Linked DNA regions of Hydrogenispora ethanolica. The protein of the gene in region 2 interacts with the protein of the main gene of each other region in a pairwise test. Links are inferred from orthologs where the notes say so. Each region holds a gene or a part of one and is shown on either strand. Other genes may lie near its edges. The genes, in order: pheT and secD.

Region 1 (6,869 bases), on a different replicon or contig from region 2:
CTGTTGAACAGGGACTGGATCGTCTTCTTCCTTCAGAATAACGCTAAATTTCCCGCATGCCTCCAAGACGGCCTGCGAGACCTGGGAAAGGCGGGCCACTCCCTCTTTACGCAATTCCTGATAGAGATCGGCCTTGGAAATATGTTCTTTGGCCAGATTCGCTTCGAGTAACTCACCGTTTTTCACCAGCACGGTCGGTTTTCCTTCCAACAATCCGGCAAAAAATCGGGAACGGAAGGAAAGCATCGAGAAGAGCCATTCCAATCCCCCCAACATCGCCAGGATGAGTACGCCCCGTTCGAAAGGAACGCGCTGTTCCAGGCCGACCACCACAATGACATCCCCGATTCCGGCCATAATGACCAGATCGAACAGGCTCAGGGTCCCAAGGGCACGTTTGCCCATCCAACGGACCACCGCGAGCGCAATAATATAGATTGCCACCGGCTTAAGCAAAAAACGAAGTAAAAACAACCAGTCCATCCCATCGCCTCGGCGTTAGTATGGACCGGTTGGCAAAAGCCGATTCTCGCTTTCTACTACTGGGTCCGCCCACAAACAGGGCATTTTCCCTTGACGGTCGTCGGTTCGGGATTGGGCCAGACTTTGCAGTCAACAACTCCCAGGCTGCCGAAGCGTTCGTATGGGCAGGTCCCGTTAATCATATGATAGCCTTCGAACGTAAGACAGCCGTCGCTGACTCGGTGACAGTTGGGGCAGTATGTTTGGGGGTAAGAAGATAATCCGGCCCGAACCAAGCCGCGATATTCTACTTTGTGGCCGCAGGCGATACAAATGGCACCCGCTAGCTCTCGACCGTTTAATTTCCGCAATTGCAAGCCTTCGGGCGATACAACCAACCTGGGCATGTCCTGAGGTAAAGAGTTGTCCTGAACCACATAGAACAATGGAGCCAGCCGCAAAAGATCATTGGCAAAACTGGATGTTTCGACCGGACTGTGAAGCAGGTCCCAAGGCAAGGCCATCAAGCATAAAAGGACAATAATCAAAATGACCGCCGCCTTAAAACCGCCGAAAAGGGCGCCGACGCCACTATCGATCAACGTTATGGGCTCATTTTTCTGGACTGCCCGCCAGTGTTTGCCGATAAAGCTCACCGCACCGCCGATCGCGACCACTAGCAGAATAAAACCGATAATCTGGCAGAGTGCTGCCGAAAAATGCAGGATGCTTTCAAGATAATTCCCAATCGTGGCATAGAAATAAAAAGCCAGAACCAAGGCCAGTACGCCGCCTAATAGATCGAATAGTTGCTGGACAAATCCCTTTCGATAACCTTGAAATATAAAAAAAGCAAAAACTCCGCCAATCAACCAGTCGACCCAGGTCACGAGATGACCTCCTTCCCCAGCGCCATCACATAGACGATACGCCGGTGCTCTAAGGCATTCCTAAAAAAAGTCTTACTCAGCCTCCGCCAGCAAGCGATCGAGATACTGATATTCTTGACGCAATTTATGGATTTCATCCGCCACTTTCAAGGCAGCCAACACAGCAATTTGGGATTTGTTCAATTTCGGATTATTACTGGCGATACTCTTAAAAATATCATCAAGATACGAAGCGATTGTATCGACGTATTCGCGGTTATCATTGCCGCGAATCAAGTATTCTTCGCCCATTAACCTGACGATATACTGTTTATTTTCTGACTCATCATTCTTCCGTTCGAGCATTGCCACACCCCGGAGAAAAATTTGCTGCGTGAAATGAATGAGAACGATGCCCATCCAGTTCAGATAATTGGCCATCCATTAAAAAACTCCTTCATTTGAAGGAGTCAAACTTCAACAACGATTCCAAAAAGGTACGGCAGACAGAGGATGAATCCGCTAAACAATAGATAGCAAAAGAGAGTCGTGACTGAGATCACCGGCCGTTTGGCATCCGAAAGATAATTCCTGATCTGAAAAAGATACTGAATCCAAGGTATCCTTTCCGGAAAATCGAGGTCGGCTTGCCATTCCTGCCAGCTGAGATAGGTCGCTATCTCTTGATCTAACTGGAAAAGGTCTTGATCGACCCACCCTCGGGCTTTTTCGTAAACGATCCAAAACAAGCCGGTTGCTATTCCGAGTAAAGGAACGAGCAAGAGATAACTGTAAAGGAGCGAATCGACTACGAAGAAACTGACCAAATAATAATAGACCAAGCCCAAAAGAACAGTCAAGAGAAAACCGGTTTGAAGCGTTTCGCTCCAGAAACGTTGCCATAGGTTTGCAAACATCGTGGGAGCCACCCGGGGATGATTCTGCCAATGATGCCAAGTCAAATAAAAAGTCTCTGCGAGCGAACTCAAAAAATAACCCCAGATGAATGAGTCTGCGATGACATAAAGGTAAAAGGTCCACGCAACTTTTCCATTCACCAACATAAACTTAGCGGCTTGAGCGCCGAACATCAGAAAAAAGCCGCTAAAAATTATCCATCCCCGTCCTCGGGACGGCCGATAGTGCGGAAAGAATAAATACCTCCCGAGGAAGACCAACGCCACCAGCAAAACTTTGCTTTCCAGGAATGCTTTTAACTCCGATGCTTGCTGAATCTGTTCCACTTTACACAATCCGATGGAGACCAAGATCCAGATAATCGCAATTCCAATATAAAAAGCAGCCCCATAAATGACCTGGTTTTCAATTCGTTCCCAAATTCTGCCCATAAAAAAAACACCCCCCTGGCCCATTGTTGATACAATGTATGTTCGGGCGAGGAGGGTTTAGAACATCTTTCAATCTTACGGATTAGTGCCGCATTGTAAAACTGGCTAAGCCCGCACCATGGCTCCGTATGCCTGATTCAACGCCGTCAGCAGCTCGGTTTGGAGTTGATTGACCTCCACATCCGTCAGCGTCCGTTCCTTGGAGCGATATACTAATTTAAAGGCCAAACTCCGCATTCCTTCCGGAACTTGCTCTCCTTGATAGACATCGAAAAGTTCGACCCGTTCCACCAGATGTTTGGTGATCGTTTCGATCTTCGCGGCCACTTCCGCGGCAGGAACAGCTTTCGGGAGAACCAATGCCAGGTCCCGTTCCAAAGCCGGGAACTTTGGTAGCGCTTCGAAAACAATCTCGCTCTCCCGCAACGGAGCCAATAAAGATAGATCCAGCTCCATGACAAAGGCTTTTTTGGTGAGACCGTATTCGGCGGCAACATCCGGATGAACTTGACCGAACCAGCCGACGGACGTTCCTTTCACGAGAATCTCCGCCGCCTGACCGGGATGCAGAAAAGGTTGGGCCGAACGCTCCAGTGTAATCTGGGGTAAATGCAACCTGGCGAACAACGCTTCCAAGATCCCTTTCAAATCGTAAAAATCGACTTCCGCCCGGGACTGGTTCCAGCCATTCTCCCGCAACTGACCCATCAGACCAACGCTGAGATGGAGCGGTTCCTCCGGCAAGATTTCTCCGGATTTCGGCCGATAGATTCGGGCAAGTTCAAAGAAGGCCAAATTGGACTGGCGGCGTTTGGCGTTGAATGCCATGCATTCCAGCATGCTATGAATGAGGTTGGTTCGCATCGCCGCTTGCTCTTCGCTCAAGGGCACCAATAGATCCACGGTCCGAGACAAGGGATCGTTCCCCGGAAGTTGTAAACGCTCGGAAACGTTTTTCGCATATAAACTATATGTTTTAATCTCCGATAACCCGATTCCCTGCAAACAGGAACGGCATTCGACCTCAAACCGTTGCAAAGGGGTAAGGCCCCCCGGTTGGCGACTCTCCGGAATTGTGGCCGGAATAAGATCGTAACCGTAAAGTCGGGCTACTTCTTCCGCCAAATCCGCAGTGAATGACACATCCGGCCGATAAGTCGGCACCGTGACTTCAAATTGCCCGGCTTGAGGTTCTAGCACCGAAAAACGGACCCGCTCCAGATAATTGCGGATCTCTGCCGGACTCAACGCAGTGCCGAGCCACTGGTTGATCGCCTTGGCCGAGGTATGGATGGTCACAGGTTCGATGGATTGCGGATATTGATCGATATATCCTTTGGCCACGGTCCCGGCTCCCAGCAATTCAATGAGGTGCATGGCCCGATTCATCGCGGTTAAGGTGCCATTGGGATCGATTCCCCGTTCAAAACGGAAGGAAGATTCGGTCTTCATCCCCAACTTGCTTGCGGTCTTCCGAATGCTGCGCGGTGCGAAATACGCCGCCTCAAACAAAATATTCACCGTATCACTCCGGACTTCACTGCTTGCGCCGCCCATGACTCCAGCCACGCAGAGCGGTCCCCGGGGATCGGCGATCAACAATTCTCCGGCCTCAAGCTGCCGCTCCACATCATCCAGTGTCAGCAGTTTTTCACCATCCAGCGCTCGCCGAACAATGATGGCGTGTTCGGCGATGCGATCGTAATCAAAAGCATGCAAGGGTTGGTTGTATTCCAACATAATATAATTGGTGATGTCCACCACGTTATTGATCGGGCGCACTCCGGCGGCCTGCAACCGGCGCTGCATCCACTGCGGCGAAGGTTCGATCTTGACTCCGGTCACGATCCGCCCGATATACCGCGGACAAAGGTCGGGATCGCGGATCTCGATGGAAAGCCTGCCCTCTACCGGCGTGCCTTCTTCTTTCACCGTCGTAGAGCTGGGGACCATTTCACCCCCCAGAACCGCCGCAACTTCCCGGGCCACGCCGATCATTCCCAAGCAGTCCGAGCGGTTGGCGGTCAACTCCAATACCAGAATCTGGTCGGTTGCGCCCAATGCCTCCGCTACCGGAGTGCCGGGGACAAATCCGCTCTCAAAAACCCAGATTCCCGACGATTCTTTCTCCAATCCCAACTCAGCGCCGGAGCAGAGCATCCCCTGGGAGAGCACTCCCTTAAAGTTGACTTCAGTGATCTCTTTCCCATCCGGCAAGGTGGCGCCCGGCAAGGCCAATGGCACCAAATCCCCGGTTTTCAAGTTTTTCGCGGCGGTAATCACTTGCTGTTGGCCCTGATCGGTCGCAACCTTTACGATCAATAGATTATCGGCTTGCTCGTGCTTTGATAATTGAACCACTTGGGCCACAATCATATCGCGGTACTGTTCAGCCTGGTCTTCAATAGCCTCCACCGCAATCCCGGACATCGTTAATTTCTCGGCCAATTCAGCCGCATTCAACTGGAAGGATACATATTCCCGCAGCCATTCTAATGAAACACGCATAACTTGTCTTCCTCCATCCTCTGTTATGAAGTCCCAAGTCCGTTTGCTTTTTTGAGAACCCTGAATCAACGAAAACCCAATTTTAGAATTGTGCTAAAAAGCGCAGATCGTTCTCATAAAAGACGCGGATATCACGAATATCGTATTTTAACATCGCGATCCGTTCAGCTCCCATGCCGAAGGCAAACCCGGTGAATCGTTCCGGATCATATTGGGACATTTTGAGGACCAGTGGATGAACCGAGCCCGCTCCCATGATCTCCAACCAGCCGGTCCCTTTGCATACCCGGCAACCCTTGCCGCCGCAACCACAGGAAACGTCGACCTCGGCGCTGGGTTCGGTGAACGGGAAATAACTGGGACGAAAACGAACCTTACGGTCGCTTCCAAACATCCGTTGCGCAAAGACTTCCAGAGTCCCTTTTAGATCGCCGAAGGTAATGCCTTCATCCACGACCATCCCTTCAATCTGGGTGAACATCGGCGAATGGGTGGCGTCCAATGCGTCGCGACGGTAGACCCGTCCGGGAGCGATCACCCGGAACGGGTTGGGATATTGCTGTTCCATCGTTCGAATCTGGACCGGAGACGTATGGGTCCGTAACAGTACTTCCGGCGTGATGTACAGGGAGTCATGCATATCCCGGGCAGGATGGTCTTTGGGCAGGTTTAAAGCCTCAAAGTTATAATAGTCTTTTTCGACCTCGGGCCCCTCGGCAATCGAGAAACCCAGGCCGATGAAGATCTCGGCAATCTCATCCATCACCAGTTGAATGGGGTGCGGATGTCCCAAGCTTGGCCGACGTCCGGGCAGCAGTATATCGATTTCCTCAGCCGCCAATCGGGTTTGTTGTTCTTGTTTTGCCAAATTGTCACCGCGCTCGGCGATGGCCGCTTCAATCTGCTGGCGGACTTCGTTGGCCAGTTCCCCAATGACCGGCCGCTCTTCGGGGGACAAGGCTCCCATCCCCCGCAAAATGGCAGTAAGCGATCCTTTTTTGCCTAAGTATTTGACGCGAATTTCATTCAACGCCGTACTCTGGACCGCTTGCGCGAGCTCCGCCAAAGCTTCCTGGCGTAACTTTTCCAGCTGCTCTTTCATGTTTGTACCCCCAGTAATTGAAATATCCAAAAACAAAAAAACCTTTCATCCCACTCGGGACGAAAGGTTGATTTTCGTGGTACCACCCAAAAAATAACTCCGCAGGTACAGAATGACTATACCCTCTCCCGCTAACGGTGGAGCTCCGTCGCGACCTACCTACTCCTCGTTCAGTCCGCAGCTTAAGAGGGAACTTCCCGACATCAGCCCGGGAAAGGGTCTCAGTCGTGCCCCTTCTCCCTGTAACCGGATAATGACGCGGTACTTTCCTCTGTCATCGCTTTATGTTATTTTATTTGACCTAATTAACTTAATGTCGTCCGCACAATCTCACGGTAAATTAAGTAGGCGGTGATGGAACCGGTCGTCTCAAAGACCCTCCAAAAAAATTCAGCCGATAACTTCACTTCAACATCATCCCTTCTTCACCGAGTGTTGTCGTGAAAAACGGTCACCGCAAAACCAACTTCATTATATCAAAGCCCTCTAACTTTTACAAGTATCCATATTCAACCGCTGTCGGAGCGCTTCGTAGATTAAAATTCCCGCCGACACAGCTACATTCAATGATTCCGCCTT
Region 2 (6,730 bases):
CGGCGAAACAATTTCCCATCGTGTTCCGGGCCATTCGTGGCCGGGCGAACGGCGCGCCTTTTTTCCATTATTACCGGATGGACCCCGAATCCCATACGGCGGAGCTGGAATTGTGCGTCCCCACCGCCGCGACCCCCGACCGGCAGGGGGTCTTCATCCAAGATCTGCCCGGCGCGCAGGCTCTCTGCCTGACCCATATCGGACCCTACGCGGAGTTGCCCCTGGCCTACGCCGCGATGCACCGGGCCATCCGGGAGCGGGGCCTGCCGGTCCAGGGGCCCTGGCGGGAGGTCTTCATCAAAGGGCCGGGGCTGTTCCTGAAGGGGGATCCCAAGCAGTACATCACGGAAATCATCTTCCCACTGAAAGAGGCGTGAAACATGCTGGCAATCGAGATCGAGGACCTGGTCAAAGAGTACCGCAACGGCGTCAGGGCCTTGGACCGCCTGAGTCTGCGGGTGAACGCGGGCGAGATCTTCGCCCTGCTGGGGCCGAACGGCGCCGGAAAGTCCTCCCTGATTCACATTCTGACCACTTATTCCAAACCCAGCTCCGGCAAGGTAACGATGCTGGGGAAGGATTTACGACGCGCGCCCGGGGAGATCCGGCGCCAGATCGCTTGCGTCGCGCAGCAGGTCTCCATCGACTCCCATCTGTCGCTGATGGAAAACCTGCTCTTCCAAAGCAGGCTCTACAAGGTGGACGCCAAAACCGCGCACCAGCGCATCCGGACCCTAATCGACAGCTTCGGGCTCTCCCCCTACCTGCGATATCCCACCGCCAGTTATTCGGGCGGGGTGAAGCGCCGGCTGGATTTGGCGATGAATATGGTCTCCCTGCCCCGGATCCTGTTTCTGGACGAACCCACGGTGGGCATGGATGTCGACTCCCGCAAGGCCATGTGGGAAATGCTGCTCCGGATCCGCGACGATTTCGGGACCACCATCTTTCTCACCACCCATTACCTTGAGGAAGCCGACCGGCTCAGCGACACGATCTGCATCATGAAGCGCGGCCGGGAGGTGGCGCGGGGAACTCCGGCCAGCCTGCGCCGTTACACCCGGCAAAACCTGCTCCGCCTGGGCTTCGCAGGGGCCGAGCAGGCCCGCCGTTGCCAGGCGGCCCTGGAGCAAAGCGGTCTGGCCACATCCGCCAGCCTGCGGCATGATTCGGTTTTGGTGGACGTGGCCGACGGCCGGACCGCCATTTCCGCCGTGAACCGGTGGCTTTTGGAGCAGCGGCTGGATTTCACGGCAATCGAGATTGTCGAGCCGAGCCTGGAAGATGTCTTTTTGGCCCTGACCGGGCCGGCGCGGCAAGAAAGCGAGGCATGAGATGTTCAACATCCTATGGCGCAACTTGAAGTGGCGTTTTCAAAACCCCATCTCGATCGGGATGACCATCGTGCAACCCCTGCTCTGGCTGGCCTTGTACGGCGCCGTCGCCGGGCCCGCCCTGGGAAGCATGGCCGGGGGCAACTACACCGCCTTCATCCTGCCCGGGATCATGGTTCTGGTGACTTTCTCCTGTTGCTGCAGCGGCGGCATGATCAATTACATCATGAAAGCCTCGGGCAGCTTTTACCGGATCTTGATCGCGCCGGTGAGCCGGAGCGCCATTCTGCTCGGACAGATGCTGGAGGCCATCCTGCTGTCGCTGCTGGAGAGCGCGGTCCTGTTCGGGGTGGGTCTCCTCTGCTCCGTCCAGGTGGCCTCGGGCCTCCCCGGGATTATCCTGATGATCCTGCTCATCTTCTTGGCCGGCTTTTTCATGGCGGGTCTCGCCTACTCCATCAGCCTGTGCCTGCCCAATGAAGTGATCTATGAAACCGTGATGAATACCATCGTGCTGCCGGTCTTTTTCGTCAGCACCGCGCTTTTCCCGCTGGAGAAAAGCGCCGGGGCCCTGCGGGTGGCGGTGATGCTCAATCCCTTCACTCACATCATTAACGCCCTGCGGAGCCTGATCTACGGCAAGACCATCCTGGCGGCCGAAGTTTTGCCGGTGATCGGCCTCTTTGCGCTGCTGGGCCTCGGCGGCTTTGCCCTGGCCTTCAGGAGGCTGAAGCGGGAAACGGCCTGCTGATGAAAGACGCGCCCGGAACGCCGTTTCCGGGCGCCGCCGTCCTCCCGCCGCGGCTGATGTAACCGCCGCGACCGGTCCGACACTTCCTTTTGCGACTTAAGTACTACCTTTTTTAAATAAAGCAACTGCGGCGCCCGCCGCCGCATCATCTTTTGTGGATAAAGCACTTGCTTTTGTGAACGCAGTTCCATCTTTTCCAAACGAAGCAGTATCTTTTGTGAATAACGCAACTGCGGCGAAGGCCGCCATTGTTGCTTCCGGGGATGGAGCAGTTGCTGGGGCGTCTCAAGCGCTTGGTTGGGCGGCCGGAGGAAATCCGGCCGCCGCTCCGCTCCTCCGCGCGGGAATGATTGATCATAAAGAAAAGGCCGCCTGAGAACAGGCGGCCTTGGGTTGCGAAACATGATTTACCGGGTTGCCGTGGCAACCTTGCGGCTGAGCTTTTTCCGCTCCTGCCAGTCCTTGTAGACGGCCCAGATCGGGCTGGCCACAAAGATCGAGGAGTAGGTCCCGGAGGTGATGCCGACGATCAGCGCGAAGCAGAACTCGCGGATATTCGGCACGACCAGATAAAGCACCAGAATGGCTAGGACCGTCGTAAAGCTGGTATTCAGCGAGCGGCGGAAGGTCTCCAGAATGCTGTCGTTGGCGACCTCCACAAACGGCGTATCCCTCTGCTTGTACTTGACGTTCTCGCGGATCCGGTCGAAGACCACGATGGTGTCGTTGATCGAATAACCGAGGATCGTCAGCAGCGCCGCGATCATCGTGGCGTTGACCTCTTTGCCGAAGAGCGCGAAGACTCCCATCACCAACAGCGCGTCATGCAACAGGGCGAAGATCGCCGCGAAGCCCGAAACCAGCTCGAAGCGGAACCAGATATAGATCAGCATCAGCGCCGCGGCGATCAATACCGCCGTCAGGGCGTTATTCACTAATTCCTTCCCGATGAAGGGATCGACCCGGGTGATGTCCAGGCCTTGTCCCGGACCCGGCTTGCCGTATTTGGCTTCCAGCGCCCCCAGCACGATCTCCTGCTCGGCGTCGTTCAAGAACCGGGTGTAGACCAACACCTGATGCCGCTCAACCCCGGTGGAATCGATATAATGGGTCGGCTGCGGCGCATTGAACTTGAAGTCCGGCAGATCGATCTTCTTGAGGATGGCCGTCACTTCATCCGAGGAAACATCGCGGGGCACCGGGAAATAAATCTTGGTACCGCCGGTAAAGTCGATTCCCAGGTTCAGGGGCGAGCCTTTGGTTCCCCAACCGTTGTTGGGATTGGCGAATAAGAAGAACAGGCTGAGTCCCATCGTCGCCAGGAAGATCCCGACGAACAGCCAACGATATTTCATTAAATCCATCATTGTTCCACTACCTCCTTGACCCCAAAGAATTTCGCGTACCGATCGGGATCATGGTCGATCTTCCACTCCAGGAACATCCGGGTGATATAGATTGCCGTAATCATACTGACCACGATACCGATGGCCAGGGTGACCGCAAAGCCTTGGACCGGGCCGTTGCCGAAGAAGTACAGCACTCCGGCAGCGATCAGCGTCGTGATGTTGGAGTCAAGAATGGTGACCAGCGCCCGGCCGTATCCGGCTTGTACCGCCGGACGGACCCGTTTGCCGTTCCGGATCTCGTCTTTGATCCGCTCAAAGATAATGATGTTGGCGTCGACCGCCATACCGAGGGTCAGGATGAAACCGGCCACGCCCGGCAGGGTCAGCACCTGGCGCAAGCAAGCCATCACGCCCAACAGGAACAGTCCGTATAGAATCAAGGCCGCGTCGGCCAGGATGCCCGGTAAGCTATAGAAGATCGCCATAAAGGTGATGACCAGTGCGATGCCGATAACCCCCGCCAACAAGCTCTGCTTGACGATCTCTCGTCCGAGGGTCGGAGCGACCTGAGTCGAGGAGACCACCCGCAACGAAACCGGCAGAGCGCCCGACTTCATCAGAATGGCGTCCTTCTCCACTTCTTCCTTGGTGGAGTTGCCGAAGGTAATCACGCCGGAGCCATTGGGGATCGGGTCGTTGATCACCGGGTTCATCAGCATGGATTCGTCGAGATAGACCGCCATCTGTTTCCCTACGTTTTCGGTGGTGATCTTCTCCAGTTGCTTGGCGCCTTCGCCTTTGAAGGCAAAGGCGATCACATACCCGCCTTTGCTGGCGTCATACTGAACGCGGATATCCTGCATGTCCGTACCGTCGAGCACGATCTGGTTGTTGATCCGGAAGGTCAGCCGGCCGGTGGCGGTGATCAATTCCTTCGCTTCCTGCAGGGTGCTGACGCCCGGCAGCTGCGCCACGATCCGGCCCTTGCCGTCTTTGCGGATGTCGGTCTCGCCGACGCCGCCGGATTTTTCGTTGATCCGGTTATTGATAATCGCGATCGACCGGGTCAATACCTCGTCGATATCTCCGTAATCCCTGGCGTCCTGATTGACCGCCAGCTCAACTACATTGCCCTGGTAATCCGGGGTCAGATGCAGGTTCTTGGTCTCGCCGAACTGTTCCAGCCGGTAATTGGCGGGGAAAAGTCCCAGATTCTTGACACGTTCCACGTCGCTCGGGCTGGCGAAGGTAAACTTCAAACCGTCGTAACGGTCTCCGTCGAGCACTCCCAACGGATCCACCTTGGGCTCGGTGATGCCCGCTTGTTTCATCTTGAGGACCAGCTCATCGCCGAAACGGAACAAGTTGGTGGAGCCCAACCGGTAGTCCGGAGAGAGCAACAGCTCGATGCCGCCTTTCAAATCCAGTCCCTGACGGATCGGATCGCCTTTAAAGAAGTCTTTTCCGACCGGACTGAGAACGACTGCGAATATAAGCACGACAATGAATAAAATGGCTGATTTCCAACGCAAATCCTGTCGCAATGTTTAGTCTCCTCCTTCAAGTTATTTCTAAAAGCATGTCATCGTAAAAAAAATCAAACCGTCAGCGTTCCGGCGCCATCGGAATCACTCCCGGAAACGGCCCGCGCCCGCTGATAAAAGAGCGAAAAAAACAGCAGCACCAGGATGGAGAGAAAGAAACCCTGCTCCCTCGGGGCCACTTTGGCAATACAAATCCTTCCCCAGCTCGGCAGAACCTGCCATGGGTTGAAGAACTGATAATTGGCCGAAGGAATCAGATTCGCCCGCAGAGCCAATCCGCCCGAGTCGGTGCGGTGCGCATCGGACTGCGCCATCCCGTGCGGCAGAGCGGCGGTTTGCCGGACTTCCCCCTGAGCCTGCCAATCATCGGCCTGTCCCGCGTCATAAGAAGGGACAATACAGAATAAAATGAGTGCTAATACAGAGAAAAGCACCCATTGAACCGCAATTCTACGCAAGCCGGAGTCCTCGCTATCTGGCCCTTTTCGCTGCCTTTTCGGTTAATTTAACATTGGTTGCGACTTGTTTCGCTTTCAGTTTCAACGCGACCGCCTTTTCGGCCTTGCTCGCGGTGTAAGCGAACAGACTGAAGATCCCAAGCACCACAATGACCGTAATAATCTCAAACATGGTTCGTGAACGCCTCCCCTTCGTTAATCGATAGCGCCCCTCTTCCTGTCTGTCATGCAACCTGAAGATGAGGCTCCCAACCATCTCTCAAAAGCTTTCTGCTCGATTCGCAAGTCAACACGAATTTCCATATGAAAAACATAATTAATTATAGCCGTTTCCGTTCCAAATGTCAATGAAACCAGGGGCTTCGGACCTTGTAGTTGTAACCTTAATTAACATAATTCGCCGGGATTGTCAGGAAAAAAGCAACAGCCGGCAAGATGCCGGATCCGCCGCTTCGGGCCCCGGATGGCCGTTCCTTATAAAATGCTGTTGCCGTTGATCTCGATCTTGAATTGGCAGCCCAGGAACGCCGCGGCCCGGCGGCACATCATCATCCGTACCAGGAAGATTTCAAAATACTCCATGACCGGACAGATGTTGTTCTCGATGGTCAGCTCCAGCGTCAGGCTGCGTTTTTCGTCATTGACGTTCAGGAACGAATGAATCGCCGCGTAATTGACCCGGTCATGAATGTCAAAGGTCGCCACGTCCACGTTCCGGACCCGGCTGCGGTGCACATCCGATTTGTCGGCCAGAATCAGGGCAGCGGCCACATTATTGACCGCCTCGCCGCACTCCTCCTCGTGATTGCCGATGGCTCCGGCGATCACCGCCGCCTCGCCGGGGTCAAAACCCTTCTCCATCAGGTAATGGAGGGCCATAATGGCGCCGGATCGCCCGTGATCGTGGCGGTTGATCAGATTGCCGATATCATGGAGGTAACCGGCGATCGCCGCCAGTTCCGCCTGACGCTCCGGAAAACCCAGCCGGAGCAGAATGTTCTGCGAGATAGAGGAGACCAGCCCGGCATGGCGAAAGCCGTGCTCGGTATAGCCGATGGCGCCCAGATGCTCATCGGCCTGCTGGATGTAGGCCGTGATCACCGGGTCTTTTTTGATAGTGCTCAATACGATGCTCATTGCAAATACTCCTTATCTTAATGAATTACGATTCCGCAACATGACACGATGCGTCCGGGTCCGGGAGGTTCCGGACCGCGACTTTTACCAGAAAACTATGGACATCCTCATCATACAACGTCGCCGCGGCACTTCGGGTTCCAAACCCAGGCAAACC

The links.
Region 1: the proteins of secD (region 2) and pheT interact in binary tests that used the Escherichia coli proteins (3 or more experiments, as listed by UniProt). The link is inferred for Hydrogenispora ethanolica from one-to-one orthologs.

The regions. Positions count from the first base shown.
Region 1 is NZ_SLUN01000033.1:38,902-45,770, forward strand. What follows is about bases 2,488-5,509. They hold pheT (phenylalanine--tRNA ligase subunit beta), read right to left. Parts: upstream 5,189-5,509; coding sequence 2,786-5,188; downstream 2,488-2,785. Other genes in these bases: EDC14_RS20710 (hypothetical protein), read right to left, coding at 2,488-2,680; pheS (phenylalanine--tRNA ligase subunit alpha), read right to left, coding at 5,271-5,509. Also shown: EDC14_RS20695 (DUF421 domain-containing protein), read right to left, coding at 1-483; EDC14_RS20700 (CvpA family protein), read right to left, coding at 540-1,352; EDC14_RS20705 (cell division protein ZapA), read right to left, coding at 1,425-1,772; more of EDC14_RS20710, read right to left, coding at 1,802-2,487; more of pheS, read right to left, coding at 5,510-6,290; EDC14_RS20725 (YqzL family protein), read right to left, coding at 6,596-6,697; EDC14_RS20730 (TrmH family RNA methyltransferase), read right to left, coding at 6,777-6,869.
Region 2 is NZ_SLUN01000017.1:32,577-39,306, forward strand. Bases 2,714-5,596 are described here. They hold secD (protein translocase subunit SecD), read right to left. Parts: upstream 4,979-5,596; coding sequence 3,449-4,978; downstream 2,714-3,448. Other genes in these bases: secF (protein translocase subunit SecF), read right to left, coding at 2,714-3,452; EDC14_RS14170 (hypothetical protein), read right to left, coding at 5,032-5,436; EDC14_RS26830 (hypothetical protein), read right to left, coding at 5,450-5,596. Outside these bases: EDC14_RS14145 (GyrI-like domain-containing protein), read left to right, coding at 1-377; EDC14_RS14150 (ABC transporter ATP-binding protein), read left to right, coding at 381-1,334; EDC14_RS14155 (ABC transporter permease), read left to right, coding at 1,336-2,085; EDC14_RS26825 (hypothetical protein), read right to left, coding at 2,182-2,334; more of secF, read right to left, coding at 2,493-2,713; more of EDC14_RS26830, read right to left, coding at 5,597-5,608; EDC14_RS14175 (HD domain-containing protein), read right to left, coding at 5,911-6,573. UniProt on the Escherichia coli protein: Part of the Sec protein translocase complex. Interacts with the SecYEG preprotein conducting channel. SecDF uses the proton motive force (PMF) to complete protein translocation after the ATP-dependent function of SecA.